DNA from 2 places in the Cupriavidus sp. 01L415 genome. Region 2 is predicted to be linked to the other one. Evidence: riboswitches for the same ligand, from Rfam matches in the RefSeq annotation. Region 2 holds a riboswitch; the other holds the start of a gene.

Region 1 (7,560 bases), on a different contig from region 2:
CAGCGGTGCCGAGCAGCGCCTTGAGTCCGGCCAGCCGGTCCTTCGGGCTCATGGCGGGGGTCTCGTCCTTCGGGGCGGGCGCTTCCTCCAGCTTCATCTCGCCAATGAAACGCGACGGCTCGCACGAATACGTTTCCCGCGCGCGCTTGCGCTTCCTGCACCAGCTGATCTGCAGGCTGCGCTGGGCGCGCGTGATGCCCACGTACATCAGCCGGCGCTCTTCCTCGATCTTCTCGTCGCTCATGTCCTCGTCTTCGCGAGCGTGGGGCAGGATGCCCTCCTCCACGCCCACCAGGAACACGTGCGGATACTCCAGGCCCTTGGAGGCATGCAGCGTGGACAAGCGCACCGCGTCCGGATCTTCCTCGCGGCCTTCCAGCATGCTCATCAGCGCCACCGTTTGCGTCAGCTCCAGCAGGTTCTTGCCTTCGTCGCCAAAGCCGTCGGCGTTGTCGAACCCCGTGGCTTCGCCCTCGCCCTCCGGCTCCGGCCGGGTGCCCTTGCGCTTGAGCCAGTCCAGGAACTCCAGCGCGTTGGTCCAGCGCGACTGCGCCTGGCGTTCGTCGAAGGTGTCGTAGAGGTAGGCCTCGTAGTGGATACCCGCCATCAGGTCGTCCAGGACCACGGTCGCCGGGTCCTTGGCCGCGCGGTCGGCCAGCCGCACCATCGACTCGCAGAACACGCGCAGCGGTTCCAGCTGGCGCGGCTGCAGCTTGCCTTCGATGCCGCCCATCATCGCGGCCTCGAACAGCGACACCTTGGCCTGGCCGGCAAACGTGCCGAGCGCCTCCAGCGTGGTATTGCCCACGCCGCGCCGCGGCGTGGTGATGGCGCGGATAAAGGCGGGATCGTCGTCCGGATTGGCGATCAGCCGCAGGTAGGCGCAGATGTCCTTGATCTCGGCCTTGTCGAAGAAGCTCTGGCCGCCCGACAGCACATACGGAATGCGCTCGCGCCGCAGGATCTGCTCGAACAGCCGCGCCTGATGGTTGCCGCGATACAGGATCGCGTAATCGCGAAACTGCGCGCGCCGCTCGAACTTGTGCGCGGACAGGCGGAACACGACGGACTCGGCCTCGTGTTCCTCGTCGTTCATGGGGTGAATCGCAATCGGATCGCCCATGCCGTGCTCCGACCAGAGTTTCTTGTCGAACAGCTTGGGATTGTTGGCGATGACCGCGTTGGCGGCTTCCAGGATGCGCACCGTGGAGCGATAGTTCTGCTCCAGCTTGACCACCTTGAGGTCGGGAAAGTCAGTCTGCAGCAGGCGCAGGTTATCCAACGTGGCGCCGCGCCAGCCGTAGATCGCCTGGTCGTCGTCTCCCACGGCCGTGAACGCCGGCGCACGCAGGTGCGACCCGCCGGCCAGCTGCTTGAGCAACTGGTACTGGCAGGCATTGGTGTCCTGGTATTCGTCGACGAGGAAGTAGCGCAGCCGGTTCTGCCACTTCAGCCGCACGGTTTCATCGCGCGCGAAGAGTTCGGCAGGCAGGCGGATCAGGTCGTCGAAGTCCACGGCCTGGTAGGCATGCAGCGTGGCCACGTAGTTGCGATACACCATCGCGGCCTGGTGCTCGTCGGCATTGGCGGCCTGCGCCAGCGCGGTCTCGGGATCGATCATGCCGTTTTTCCACAGCGAAATCGTGCTCTGCACGCTGCGGATCAGCTTCTTGTCGGTCGTGCCGAGTTGTTCCTGCACCAGCCCGAAGCAGTCGTCGGAATCCATGATCGAGAACTGCGGCTTCAGGCCCACATGCTCGGCTTCCATGCGCAGGATCTGCACGCCGAGCGAGTGGAACGTGCAGACGGTCAACTGCTTGAGTGGAATGCGCTTGCCCTCGCGCGTGGTCTTGCCCTCCATCAGCTTGGCAATCCGCTCCTGCATTTCCTTGGCCGCCTTGTTGGTGAAGGTGACGGCGGCAATGTGGCGCGGCTCGAAGCCCTTGTCCTCGATGAGGTGCGCGATCTTCTGCGTGATCACCCGCGTCTTGCCCGAGCCCGCGCCGGCCAGCACCAGGCAGGGTCCGTCCAGATAGCGGACGGCTTCGGATTGGGCGGCGTTGAGTCCGTGGGTCATGGGGCGGGAAGGAGCAAGGGCGAGGTGCCGGATGGCGCACGCAGCAGGTGGTACGCGAAAGCCGACGATGTTAACACGCGGTGCCCGGCCCGCCGGTGACCGATAGCGGACACGCAACGGGCTCTTTCGGCGGACGGACCCACCGAGGTAACACTTCGTAAGTCGCGGCCGCCGGGGCATGGAGTTTGCCTCTCTGAGTCATGGCCGCGCGGGCCCATGGTCGGCGCGGATGGCAAGTTCAACACATTGGAGGCCATCATGAGCACGCTGCGAACCTTGTCGAAAGTCACCCTGATCGGCGTCACGCTGGTTGCCTTTGGCGGCTGCGCGGACATGACGCCCAAGCAACGCAACACCGCGATCGGCGCGGGCGTGGGCGCCCTGGGCGGCGCGGCGCTGACCAACGGTAGCGCACTGGGCACCGTCGGCGGCGCGGCGGTGGGTGGCGTGGTGGGTAACGTCGTCACCAAGGACCGCTGATTCCGGCAAGCGTGAAGTTGCCGGACGTAGCGGTTACTCGCGGCCGGCAGGAATTACAGAGGGGCGGGTGACTGAGGGAAGACTGCGCGGCGAGGCCGGACCGGCGGGGTGAGCCTGGCGCACATCCCGCCACTCCGCCGCCTCTTCGCCTTGTAGCCCCTGTGGCGGATGCCGCATACGAAGGACATGGCGCCGCGAAACCTGGCCGCGCGTTTCGCCGTTTGACAAAGGCAAACCGGTCCCGTACATTCTCGCGCATCCGACCGGGAGAGCGCGCAGCGACTGCGCCGCCGAAGGGGTATCACCCGAAAACTCTCAGGCACCATGGACTGGTCGGATCGGCATGCAACATGCACACAATGCATGCCGCACTCTGGAGAGCGACATCCGCCATTGCCCAAGCGCATGGTGAGCATGTCCACCGAAGGGGCGCACGAGGCGCGAGCCTTGTAATCTCTCAGGTATCGAGGACAGAGGGGTCATCCGCCGCAGCGGCTAGGTTGCACATTGTTGTGACCGAGCGATGCGGCGGACGACCCTTTTTTCGTTTTCGAACCACGGTTTCTGAACCGCGAGAGCCCCCGAAGGAATTCCATGACGCTMCAGGCCACGCCCCTCAATGCCATCCACCGCGCCCTTGGCGCCCGCATGGTCGATTTTGGCGGCTGGGACATGCCGGTCAACTACGGCTCCCAGATTGAAGAGCACAACGCCGTGCGCAGTGACGCTGGCATGTTCGACGTCTCCCACATGTGCGTGGTCGACCTGGCCGGCCCCAACACGCGCACCTTCCTCCGTGGCCTGCTGGCCAACAACGTCGACAAGCTGCAAACACCCGGCAAGGCACTGTACTCGTGCATGCTGGACGAGAAAGGCGGCGTCATCGATGACCTGATCGTCTACTTCTTTGCCGAGGACCGCTTCCGCCTGGTGGTCAACGCCAGCACCGCGGTGGGCGACATCGAGTGGATCCGCGCCCGCAATGCCGCCACCGGCAGCGGCGTCACCATCACCCCTCGACGCGGCGACGTGGCCCCGGCCGACGTCAGCAAGCTGGCGATCATCGCCGTGCAAGGTCCCAACGCCCGCCAGAAGGTCTATCAGGCCTTTCCGTCCACCCAGCCCGCCGACGCGCTCAAGCCGTTCAACGCGCTGGTCGTGCAGGACCCGGCCGTCGGCGAGCTGATGGTCGCCCGCACCGGCTACACCGGCGAAGACGGCTTTGAACTTGTGGTGCCGGCCGAGAACGTCGCAGGCATCTGGGAAAAGCTGGAAGCCGCCGGCGTGCGCCCGGCCGGCCTGGGAGCGCGCGATACGCTGCGCCTGGAAGCCGGCATGAACCTTTACGGCCAGGACATGGACATCCACACCTCCCCGCTGGATGCCGGCCTGGCCTGGACCGTCGACCTGCAGAGCGAGCGCGACTTCGTCGGCAAGCCTGCGCTGACCGCCAGCGGACAACACAAGACATTTGCCGGCCTGATCCTGCGCGACAAGGGCGGCGTGCTGCGCGCGCACCAGCGCGTCATCACGCCGGCCGGCGAAGGCGAGATCACCAGCGGCACCTTCAGCCCCTCGCTTTCCCAGTCGATCGCCTTTGCCCGCCTGCCCGCCGATGTTGCCCCCGGCACCGAGGTACAGGTCGAGATTCGTGACCGCAAACTGACCGCGACTGTGGTTAAACTGCCGTTTGTGCGCAATGGCAAGGCACTCGTGAGCTGAGGCATCCGCCTGGCATCACCCAACGGTCGCCATCTCGCCTGCCCGGCTGGCCAGCCGGCAGGCGTCCGAAACAAGAAACACACTGCATCCCGGAGAACCCTCATGAATTTCCCCGCTGACCTGAAGTACACCGAGTCGCACGAATGGGTGCGCGTCGAATCCGACGGCACGCTGACGATCGGCATCACCGACCACGCGCAAGACGCGCTGGGCGACATCGTCTTCCTGGAACTGCCGGAAGTCGGCAAGTCGGTCGGCGCCGGCGACGCGCTGGCGGTGGTGGAGTCCGTGAAGGCGGCCTCCGACATCTACGCCCCGGTGGCCGGCGAAGTCATCGCCGTGAACGAAGCCGCCACGGCATCGCCGGAATCGGTGAACGCCAACGCCTTCGACGCCTGGCTGTTCAAGCTGAAGCCGGCCAACGCCGACGACGTGAACGGCCTGATGAACGTCGACGCCTACAAGGCCAGCGTCGGCGCCTGAGCCCGGACGCACCCACGCCGGCTCCCGAGCCAGGAGACGGCGCCTGAAGATGCCCGCGCGGCGGCACGGCTGACCACCTGCCGCCGCGCACCCACGAGACCCTTGCCATGAACGCCCCGCTCCCCATGAACGCTGCCGCCCAAGGTACACGGCCCACGCTGGCCGAACTGGAGGCGCGCGACGCCTTCGCCGCCCGCCACATCGGCCCGGACGGCCCCGAACAGCAACACATGCTGAAGGTGCTCGGCTATGACAGCCGCGCCGCGCTGATCGATGCCGTGGTGCCCGCCGCCATCCGCCGCCGCGACGGCATGCCGCTGGGCGAATTCACCGAACCGCTGACCGAGGAAGCCGCGCTGGCCAAGCTGCGCGGCCTAGCGAGCAAGAACCGGGTTCTCAAGAGCTTTATCGGCCAGGGCTACTACAACACGCTCACCCCGGGCGTCATCCTGCGCAATATCTTCGAGAACCCCGCCTGGTACACGGCCTACACGCCGTACCAGCCCGAAATCTCGCAAGGCCGCCTGGAAGCGATGCTGAACTTCCAGCAGATGGTCACCGACCTGACTGGCCTCGACATCGCCAACGCATCGATGCTCGACGAAGGCACCGCTGCCGCCGAGGCGATGACGCTGCTGCAACGCGTGAACAAACACGCCTCGAACACGTTCTACGTGGCCGACGACGTCCTGCCGCAAACGCTGGAAGTGGTCCGCACGCGCGCGCTGCCGCTGGGCATCGAGGTGAAGGTCGGCCCCGCCCCCGATGCCGCGCAGGCCCACGCGTTCGGGGTGCTGCTGCAATACCCGGGCGTGAACGGTGACGTGGCCGACTACCGCGCGATTGCCGACGCGGTGCACGCGGCCGGTGGCCTGGTGGTCGCCGCCGCCGACCTGCTGGCACTGACCCTGATCGCCGCACCGGGCGAATGGGGCGCCGACGTGGCCGTGGGCAACTCGCAGCGCTTTGGCGTGCCGCTGGGCTTTGGCGGCCCGCACGCCGGGTACATGGCGGTGAAGGACGACTTCAAGCGGTCGATGCCGGGCCGGCTGGTCGGCGTGACCATCGACGCGCAGGGCAACAAGGCCTACCGCCTGGCCCTGCAGACGCGCGAGCAGCACATTCGCCGCGAGAAGGCCACCTCGAACATCTGTACCGCCCAGGTACTGCTGGGCGTGATGGCGTCGATGTACGCGGTCTACCACGGCCCGCAAGGCCTCAAGCGCATCGCGCAGCGCGTGCATCGCCTGACCGCCACGCTGGCCGCCGGCCTGAAGGCGCTGGGCCACACGCCGCTGAATGCGACGTTCTTCGACACGCTGACGCTGGAGACGGGCTTCAACACCGACGCGTTCCACGCCACGGCCACGCAGCGTGGCATCAACCTGCGTCATGCAGGCGCCACGCGCGTGGGGATCTCGCTCGACGAGACCGCCTCGCGCGAGGACGTCGTCACGCTGTGGGAAATCTTCGCCCACGGCAAGCCGGTGCCCGACTTCGACAAGACCGAGGCCTCGGTGCAGGACGGCTTCCCGGCCGCACTGGCCCGCCAGAGCGCCTACCTCACGCACCCGGTGTTCAACACGCACCACGCCGAGCACGAGATGCTGCGCTACCTGCGCTCGCTGGCCGACAAGGACCTGGCGCTGGACCGCACCATGATCCCGCTGGGCTCCTGCACGATGAAGCTCAACGCCACGAGCGAGATGATCCCCGTGACGTGGCCCGAATTCAGCAAGATCCACCCGTTCGCGCCGCTGGACCAGACCGTGGGTTACCGCGAGATGATCGACCAGCTCGAGGCCATGCTGTGTGCCGCCACGGGCTACGCCGCCGTGAGCCTGCAGCCCAACGCGGGATCGCAGGGTGAATACGCCGGCCTGCTGATCATCCACGCCTACCATGCCAGCCGTGGCGAGTCCCATCGCGACATCTGCCTGATCCCGTCGTCGGCACACGGCACCAACCCGGCTTCGGCGCAGATGGCCGGCATGAAGGTGGTGGTGGTGGCGTGCGACGCCAACGGCAACGTCGACCTGGACGATCTGGCGAAGAAGGCCGAGCAGCACAGCAAGAACCTGGCCGCGATCATGATCACGTACCCGTCCACGCACGGCGTGTTCGAGGCGGGCGTGCAGCAGATCTGCGACATCGTGCATCAGCACGGTGGCCAGGTGTACGTGGACGGCGCCAACATGAACGCCATGGTCGGCACCGCCGCGCCGGGCCAGTTCGGCGGCGACGTGTCCCACCTGAACCTGCACAAGACCTTCTGCATCCCGCACGGCGGTGGCGGCCCGGGCGTGGGTCCGGTGGCCGTGGGTGCCCATCTGGCCGATTTCCTGCCGAACCAGGACAGCGTGGGCTATCGCCGCGACGACAACGGCATCGGTGGCGTGTCCGCCGCGCCGTTCGGCTCGGCCAGCATCCTGCCGATCTCCTGGATGTACATCGCGATGATGGGATCGGCCGGCCTGACCGCCGCCACCGAGAACGCGATCCTCGCCGCCAACTACGTGGCCCGGCGCCTGTCGCCGTACTACCCGGTGCTGTATGCGGGTCAGCATGGCCTGGTGGCGCACGAGTGCATCCTGGACCTGCGGCCGCTGCAGAAGAACACGGGCATCTCCAACGAGGACGTGGCCAAGCGCCTGATGGACTACGGCTTCCACGCGCCGACGATGAGCTTCCCGGTGCCGGGCACCCTGATGATCGAGCCGACCGAGAGCGAGGCGCTGCACGAGCTGGACCGCTTCATCGATGCGATGATCGCCATCCGTGCCGAGATCGCGCGCGTG
Region 2 (7,560 bases):
TTCGCGTGTGGGCAATGCGGAAAGTCGTGACTCGGGTCAACGTTGGGGAAAATCATAGTTGAGAATCGATCTCATTTAAGGCTAGCATTCCGCTGTCGCCCGGAACCGGGCTTTTTGTCGGAGAAGAAGATGCTGAAGATTGCCGTTCTCGTACTCGCTGGTGCGTTCTCCACAGGCGCGCTGGCCAGCGCAAAGTGCGTCGCGCATCCCAAGGCCGAATGGATGTCGGAGGCCGACGCCAAGGCCAAGATCGAAGCGCAGGGCTACACCATCAAGAAGTTCAAGGTGGACGGCAACTGCTACGAGATCTATGGCACCACGAAGGATGGCAAGAAGGCGGAGATCTACTTCGACACCAAGACACTGGACATCGTGAAGTCCGAGATCGGCAAGTAAGCAACAAGCAAGACCATGTCGATTCCCGCGGAAGCGGTACGCGAGACCGGATCGATCCGCGTCTGGGACGCGGTGGTGCGCATCACGCATTGGAGCGTGGCGGCCATCGTGTGCTATGACTTGATCGACGATTCCGGCGACGAGGTCCATCGGCTGCTCGGCTACGTCGCCGCCGGCCTCGTCCTGTTCCGCATCCTGTGGGGCTTCATTGGCAGCGAGCATGCGCGGTTCAGTGCCTGGCTGCCACGCCCGGCCGGTGTTCTGGCATACGCCAGGGCGCTGGCCAGGCGCCGCGCGCCGCGCTTTGTCAGCCACACGCCGCTGGGCGCCGTGATGATGCTGGCGATGTGGGCGCTGATCCTGGCGCTTGCCGTCACCGGATGGATGTCGCGCCTGGACCCGTTCTGGGGCGAGGACTGGCCGATCGACATCCACCGCTGGCTGTCGAATACGCTGCTCGCGCTGATTGTCGCGCACGTGCTGGCGGCCATCCTGTTCAGCGTGGTCGGCCAGGAAAACCTGATCGGCGCCATGGTGACCGGCAGGAAGCGCCGCGAACCACGACCGTAGTCCCCCTTCCGCTCAATCCGTCGCCGCGCCCTGAATAGCCTGCGCGCTGACCACATCCTGTATCTGCTGGCGCAGCCACTGCCGCAACCGGTCCGCATCGGTGCGCGCATGCCAGATCTGCATGACCTCGACCTGCGGCAACGCGAATGGCACCGGCAGCATCACCAGCTCCGGGTCGCGACTGACGGCCTCCTCTGCCACGGAACGCAGGCAGGTCAGCAGCAGGTCCGTGCCACGGATGACGCGCGTCGGCGCGACAAAGCTGGACAGCCCCGCCACGACATTCCGCGCCAGGCCGCGCGCCGCCAGCGCACGGTCGACGATGCCGTTGAGGTCGCCGGTCAGCGTGGTCAGCAAATGCTCGCACGCCAGGAAGGCATCGAGATCCAGCCCCTGCGCCAGACGCTCGTTGGCGCGGGAGGCCAGCACCAGGAAGTCCTCGCTGCGCAGCCGCTGCTGATGGAACGTGTCCGGCAGGTTCTCGTAGAAACCGGCGATCGCCAGGTCGCACGTGCCTTTTTCCAGCTCGTCGCGCGGCAGCACACCACGTGTGTTGTGCGTGACCAGCACCACGCCCGGGGCATGGCGACGCAGCCGGGGCAACAGCTTTGGCAATAGCACCTGCTCCATGTAGTCCGTGGTGTAGATGTGGATGTGTTCGGACCGCGCCAGATAGTCACGGCCATCGCACGCGTCATAGAAGGCATCCAGATCCCCCACCAGCCGTTGTACCTGCGGCGCCAGTTCATGCGCACGCGGCGTGGGCGACAACCCGCGCGGTGCACGCACGAACAATGGATCGCCCAGTTCCTCCCGCAGCCGGTTGAGCTTGTGGCTCAACGCCGGCTGACTCAGGGCCATGCGGGACGCGGCGCGTGACGCATTGCATTCCTGATACAGCACATGGAATACGTAGAGCAGGTTCAGGTCCTTGCTTCCAATATTCATATTTTGGATAGCAGAAATCGAATCTTCGAAGTTTGCGAATCATAGTCCTCTGACTAGGATGTTGCCATCGCCGGGACATGCCCGGTGGGCTCTGACCTGCAACTGGAGATGGATGATGAAGATCCTGATGGTSCTGACCTCTCACGACCAGCTYGGCAATACTGGCAAGAAGACGGGCTTCTGGCTGGAGGAACTTGCGGCACCTTATTACGTGTTCAAGGAGGCTGGCGTGGAATTGACGCTGGCGTCGCCCAAGGGCGGCCAGCCACCGCTCGACCCGAAGAGCGATGACCCCACGATGCAGACCGATCACACGCGCCGCTTCCATGGCGATGCCGCCGCCAAGCAAGTGCTGGCCAACACCCTGACGCTGGATCAGGTGAAGGCAGATGATTTCGACGCCGTCTTCTATCCTGGTGGTCACGGCCCGCTGTGGGACCTGACCGAAGACAAGCGCTCCGTCGCCCTGATCGAGGCGTTCGTCCGGCTCGGCAAGCCCGTGGCCGCCGTCTGCCATGCCCCGGGGGTGCTGCGGGACGTGAAGGGTACCGACGGCCAGCCGCTGGTCAAGGGCAAGCGGGTGACGGGATTCACCAACAGCGAGGAAGAGGCGGTGCAGCTGACCAACGTCGTGCCGTACCTGGTGGAGGACGTTCTGAAAGCCAAGGGCGGCATCTTCTCGCGCGGGGAAGACTGGGCCAGCTATGTATTGACCGATGGGCAACTGGTGACGGGGCAGAACCCGGCATCGTCGGAGGCAGGGGCCCACGCGCTGCTGCAGCTGCTGCGGTAGTCACTTGCGCTGACTGTTCCTTGCGGGGGGTCCTGCCCCGGGTATCCTACCCCCCGGTTGCCGATCCACGTGCGCTGGACGACGCAGGACGCCGCGCACGCATCGGGATGGCCCCAATCGCCATCCCGGTCCGTCATGTGGCATAGTTGGTGCCGCTGTACCCGCTGTACCCGCGATATCGGGAGAGCCTGTTCCTGCCGCCCGGCAGGTGCAGCGCCGAAGGAGCAACCGCCCCGGAAACTCTCAGGCAAAAGGACCGGTATCCGCCATCGAACTCTGAAGAACCCCGGCATCACGTCAGCCGGCGGTACCGAAGGAGCAAGCGATGCGCGCCCATGGCGCGTCGTCGTGAATCTCTCAGGTCAAGGACAGAGGGGGCGTTCGTCGCGCATGGTGCGCCACGGACTCCCACTCACGACGTCCTGAAAGACCTGACATCATGAAGACAATCGCTGTTATCGGCGGTGGCATCACCGGCGTTACCACGGCTTACGCCCTGGCCAAGCGCGGATTCTCCGTCACGCTGTTCGAACGGCACCGCTATGCCGCCATGGAAACGTCGTTCGCCAACGGCGGCCAGCTATCGGCGTCCAACGCCGAAGTCTGGACGCACTGGTCCACGCTGGCCAAGGGCATCAAGTGGATGCTGCGCAGCGACGCGCCATTGCTCGTCAATCCGCGCCCCACGTGGCACAAGCTGAGCTGGTTCGCGGAGTTCATCGCATCCATGCCGCATTACCGCACCAACACGATCGAGACGGCGCGGCTCGCCATCGCCGCGCGCCAGCACCTGTTCGCGTGGGCCGAGGCGGAAGGCATCGACTTCGATCTCAAGAAAAAGGGCATCCTCCACATCTACCGGAACAAGGCGGGCTTCGACCACGCCGGGCAGGTGTCGAAGCTGCTGGCTGCAGGCGGGCTGGATCGCCGCGCCGTGACGCCCGACGAAATCCGCGCGATCGAACCCACGCTGGCCGGGCAGTACTACGGCGGCTACTACACCGAAAGCGATGCCACGGGCGATATCCACAAGTTCACTTCAGGGCTGGCAGCCGCGGTCCGCCGGCTGGGCGTGACCACGCTGTACAACCAGGATGTGAAGTCGGTGACCTCGGATGGCCGGCATGTCACCGTGGTGGCCGCCGACGGCGCCCAGACCGCATCGCGCGTGTTCGACGGCGTGGTGGTCTGCGCAGGCGTGGCCAGCCGCGAGATGGCCCGGCAGCTTGGCGACCGCGTGAACATCTACCCCGTCAAGGGCTACTCGATCACGGTCAACCTGAACGATGCGGAAAGCCAGGCATCGGCGCCGACGGTCAGCCTGCTTGATGACGAGACCAAGCTCGTGACCAGCCGGCTTGGCGCGGACCGGTTTCGCGTCGCGGGCACGGCCGAATTCAATGGCATCGACCGGGACATCCGGTCCGATCGCATCCGTCCGCTGATTGACTGGGTGCATGCATGCTTCCCGGGCGTGAGCACGCGCAGCGTGGTGCCCTGGGCGGGACTGCGGCCGATGATGCCGAACATGATGCCGCGCGTGGGGCGGGGTCATCGGGCCAACGTGTTCTACAACACTGGCCACGGCCATCTCGGATGGACCTTGTCGGCAGTCACGGCGGATATGGTGGGAGAGGTGATACGGCAGGCGGCGGAACCGCACGCGTCGTCGATCGCGGGCGCGAGATTGGAGACCGTCAAGGCCTGACACCAACGACGCGGAGGGCCGCAAAAATGAAGAAAGGCCTGCGAATGCAGGCCTTTCTTTTAATGCTGGTGCCCAGGAGAGGACTCGAACCTCCACAGTGTTGCCACCGCTAGGACCTGAACCTAGTGCGTCTACCAATTCCGCCACCTGGGCAAGGTGAGCGGCGCATTTTACAGAACATTTTGCAGATTGCAAGCCCCTCCCGCATCAAGCCGGAACAGCCATCCCGCATCAGTTCAGGCTGCCCGGATCCTGCGCGGTCTTGCGCTGCTTGGCCTTGGCCACGAAGTAGGCCCCGATCTGCCGCTGCGTGACCGCGCCCGTCTTTTTCGTATCGATCTGGTCGAACTGCTTGGCGACCTCGGGCATGCCCGCCTCCGCCTCTGCACGCGTCAGCTTGCCGTCATGGTCGACATCGGCGGCCTTGAATTTTTCCGCGAACATCGCCTTGGCCTCTTTCGCATTGGCCGGCCGCGGTTCGGCCGGCGCCTGTTGCGCGGCTGCCGTGCCAAACACCAGACATGCCGCCAGCATCAGGCTGGCCCGGATCAGTTGCAGTGGAATCATCATCGTCTCCTCGAACTCTCTTGCGGAAAGCGGCCATGGGGTGCGGCGCTCGCGAAGACATCGCCCCGGCCGGGATTATCAGGAAAAGGGACCTGTGCGAAACGCATCCCCGCGAGATCATCGCCCCGATCCGACCGCTCGGGAATTCAGTTGTTTTGGAGACCCATGTAAATATTTCCATCCAGCACAAAGCGATTCCGTCCCGCTCGCTTGGCGCGGTACATGGCGCTGTCCGCACGGTGCAACAGCGGCTCCAGCCCCGGCGCCTCGGGCACCGCGCACACCGCGCCCACGCTGATCGTCACGAACGGCTGCACCGGCGTGCCATTGTGGGCAATGCCAAGGTCCCGCACCGCAGCAACCATGCGCCGGGCGACGTTGCGGGTTTCGTCCTGGGTCGATGCCGGCAGCAACGCCGCGAATTCCTCCCCGCCCAGCCGCGCACAGAACTGCGCACCGGTCAGCACCTGCGTCAGGGCCAGCGCCACCTCGCGAAGGCACTCGTCGCCGCGCGGGTGGCCATACAGGTCGTTGTATTGCTTGAACAGGTCGACGTCGAGGATCAGCAGGCCCAGTTCCTCGTTTTGTTCAAACGCGCGTGTGACGGCCGCCAGCGACTCCCGCTGGAAGTAGCGCCGGTTGGGAATGCCCGTCAGCGCGTCGATGTCGAGATCGGCCTGCACGCGTGACAGGCGCTCCTCGGTCTGGCCCAGCTGCGCGGTCAGCGCCAGTTCGCGCGACTGGTAGCGGCTGATGTCGCGCATGAACACGAGGGTGCCGATCACCTTGCCATCCAGCCGGCAGACCGACTCCACGGTGAGCTCGTAGTGCGCTCCGGCAGGAATGCGGGGCGTCGGCGCGGCATCGGGCTCGTCGCAGGTCAGCGGGGCCCACAACGCCTCCGCCCACGGCGCCGGTGGCGGATGGCCGCGACGCAGTTCGGGCAACAGGCGAGCCGCCGCCGGATTGAACTCGACGATCTGGCCGTCCCGGCCAAGGATCACGCAGCCCTCCCCGATGGCATCGAACACGCGCAGCCGCGCGTAATGGCCAATATCGTCCAGATGGGTGCGCAGCGCGCAGAACCAGACGAGGACGGTCATCAGGGAAAACGTGGCCGGCGTCAGATCGCCGCCCAGCATGCCGGTCCAGCGTTGCAGGTAGGCGATGTGGGTCAGCAGCGGCAAGGCCAGCCCCCACGCCAGGATATTGCGCCCACGCCGGGACAATGCGGCGTTGGGCACCTCGGCGGTCAACAGGAAGTACAGGCTCAGCCCGAGCAGCAGGTAGGACCAGGCGGCCACCAGCATATAGCCGGCGCCGTGGCGAAAGACCGCTCCGGGCGCCACGCCCGGCGGCATCAGCTCGATTGATGTCCAGATCCAGTGGTGGCGTTCGTTGGTGAAGACCAGTACGACGGTCAGCACCGCCGCCAGGACGGGAACCGACAACATCGACCACGGCACCACGAAGCGGGGCCGGCTCAGGTGCACCATCGCCACCAGCCAGCCGATCGGCACGCCCACGATGCCCACGTACTGGAGCTTGGCCCAGAAGATGCGCCCGGCCAGGTCCGTCGAACTGATCTCCAGCAGCCGGCCGCCGCTCCAGATGATCACGCCGCCGGCCAGGACCAGGAAGGCCTTGACGGTGGGGTCATCGCGGCGCGGCCAGGTGGCGACGGCCATGCCCGCACTGCACACCACGGCGATGGTCAGGCAAAGGACGAAAGGATACGATGGCATGAAAAGGTCGGCCGAACCAGAGCAAGGCCCGTATCAGGCGATGCGGGGCGACCCATTATAGGGCGCGACGGTCCGGCCTGGCGACGCGCCCGAGCGCCGCCATCCCCCACTCACTCACCAGACGCATCGGACACCAACGTGCCACTCATCCTTGCCGGACTGGCGTTGATCGCCGCCTTTGTCTACGGCGTCGTCAAGATGTACCAGAAGGTGGCCGCCGCGTTCGGCGTGGTGGCCGGCGCGGCAGCCGTCATTGCATTGCTGGCCGCGCTGACCGCGCTTGGCATGATGGCCTTGCGACGCTACCAGGCGGTCCACGGCAAGCGGATCCAGCGCGAACGCATCCTTTCACTGTCGGGCGACTGGGGCAGCCTGCGCGTCGATGCCGAGCGCAAGAATGGCGTGCTGGAAATGGACGGGCAACGGATCGTCATGATCTTTGCCGACATCGCGCAAGCGCGGGCCGTCCGGCAGGAGAGTGGATGGACGGTGGCCCTGACACTGGACCATCACGCCCAGGCCGATTGGACCATTCCCGTCAAGGATGCCGGAACAGCCAGGCGATGGGCCAAGATTTTCACGCTGGCGGCGGCGCAAAAACTCTGACATCCGTGATCCGCTCCGTCGGCAAGGACGGCATGGACACGGACGCGTCGCTCATTCCGCCACTTCGACCACCGCCATCGACACCGCCTGTTGCCCGATCACGCGGCTGACATGGCCTTTGCCATGAGTGTCCTCCAGCAACAGCGCGCTGCCCGGCCGCAGGAAGCATCGGTTGCCATCGGACGCCGTGAATTCCATCTCGCCGGTCAACAGGAAGATCCACATGC

Evidence for each region. A riboswitch is a leader RNA that binds a small molecule or an ion and turns the genes downstream of it on or off. The one in region 2 is predicted to bind glycine.
Region 1: linked by a shared signal. The riboswitch ahead of gcvT (glycine cleavage system aminomethyltransferase GcvT) and the one ahead of AC1DOX_RS28320 (D-amino acid dehydrogenase) in region 2 are both predicted to bind glycine.

What each region holds. Positions count from the first base shown of each region.
Region 1 covers NZ_JBFTSP010000005.1:192,003-199,562, reverse strand. Annotated here, with positions in the region: gene AC1DOX_RS12305 (UvrD-helicase domain-containing protein) at 1-2,077, opposite strand, end outside; gene AC1DOX_RS12300 (glycine zipper 2TM domain-containing protein) at 2,336-2,557, shown strand; glycine riboswitch at 2,812-2,899, shown strand; glycine riboswitch at 2,921-3,041, shown strand; gene gcvT (glycine cleavage system aminomethyltransferase GcvT) at 3,152-4,279, shown strand; gene gcvH (glycine cleavage system protein GcvH) at 4,382-4,762, shown strand; gene gcvP (aminomethyl-transferring glycine dehydrogenase) at 4,870-7,560, shown strand, end outside.
Region 2 covers NZ_JBFTSP010000038.1:16,680-24,239, reverse strand. Annotated here, with positions in the region: gene AC1DOX_RS28340 (PepSY domain-containing protein) at 130-396, shown strand; gene AC1DOX_RS28335 (cytochrome b/b6 domain-containing protein) at 412-966, shown strand; gene AC1DOX_RS28330 (LysR family transcriptional regulator) at 979-1,914, opposite strand; gene AC1DOX_RS28325 (type 1 glutamine amidotransferase domain-containing protein) at 2,030-2,707, shown strand; glycine riboswitch at 2,877-2,976, shown strand; gene AC1DOX_RS28320 (D-amino acid dehydrogenase) at 3,147-4,415, shown strand; tRNA gene AC1DOX_RS28315 (tRNA-Leu) at 4,482-4,568, opposite strand; gene AC1DOX_RS28310 (EF-hand domain-containing protein) at 4,647-4,982, opposite strand; gene AC1DOX_RS28305 (GGDEF domain-containing protein) at 5,129-6,727, opposite strand; gene AC1DOX_RS28300 (hypothetical protein) at 6,866-7,333, shown strand; gene AC1DOX_RS28295 (cupin domain-containing protein) at 7,385-7,560, opposite strand, start outside.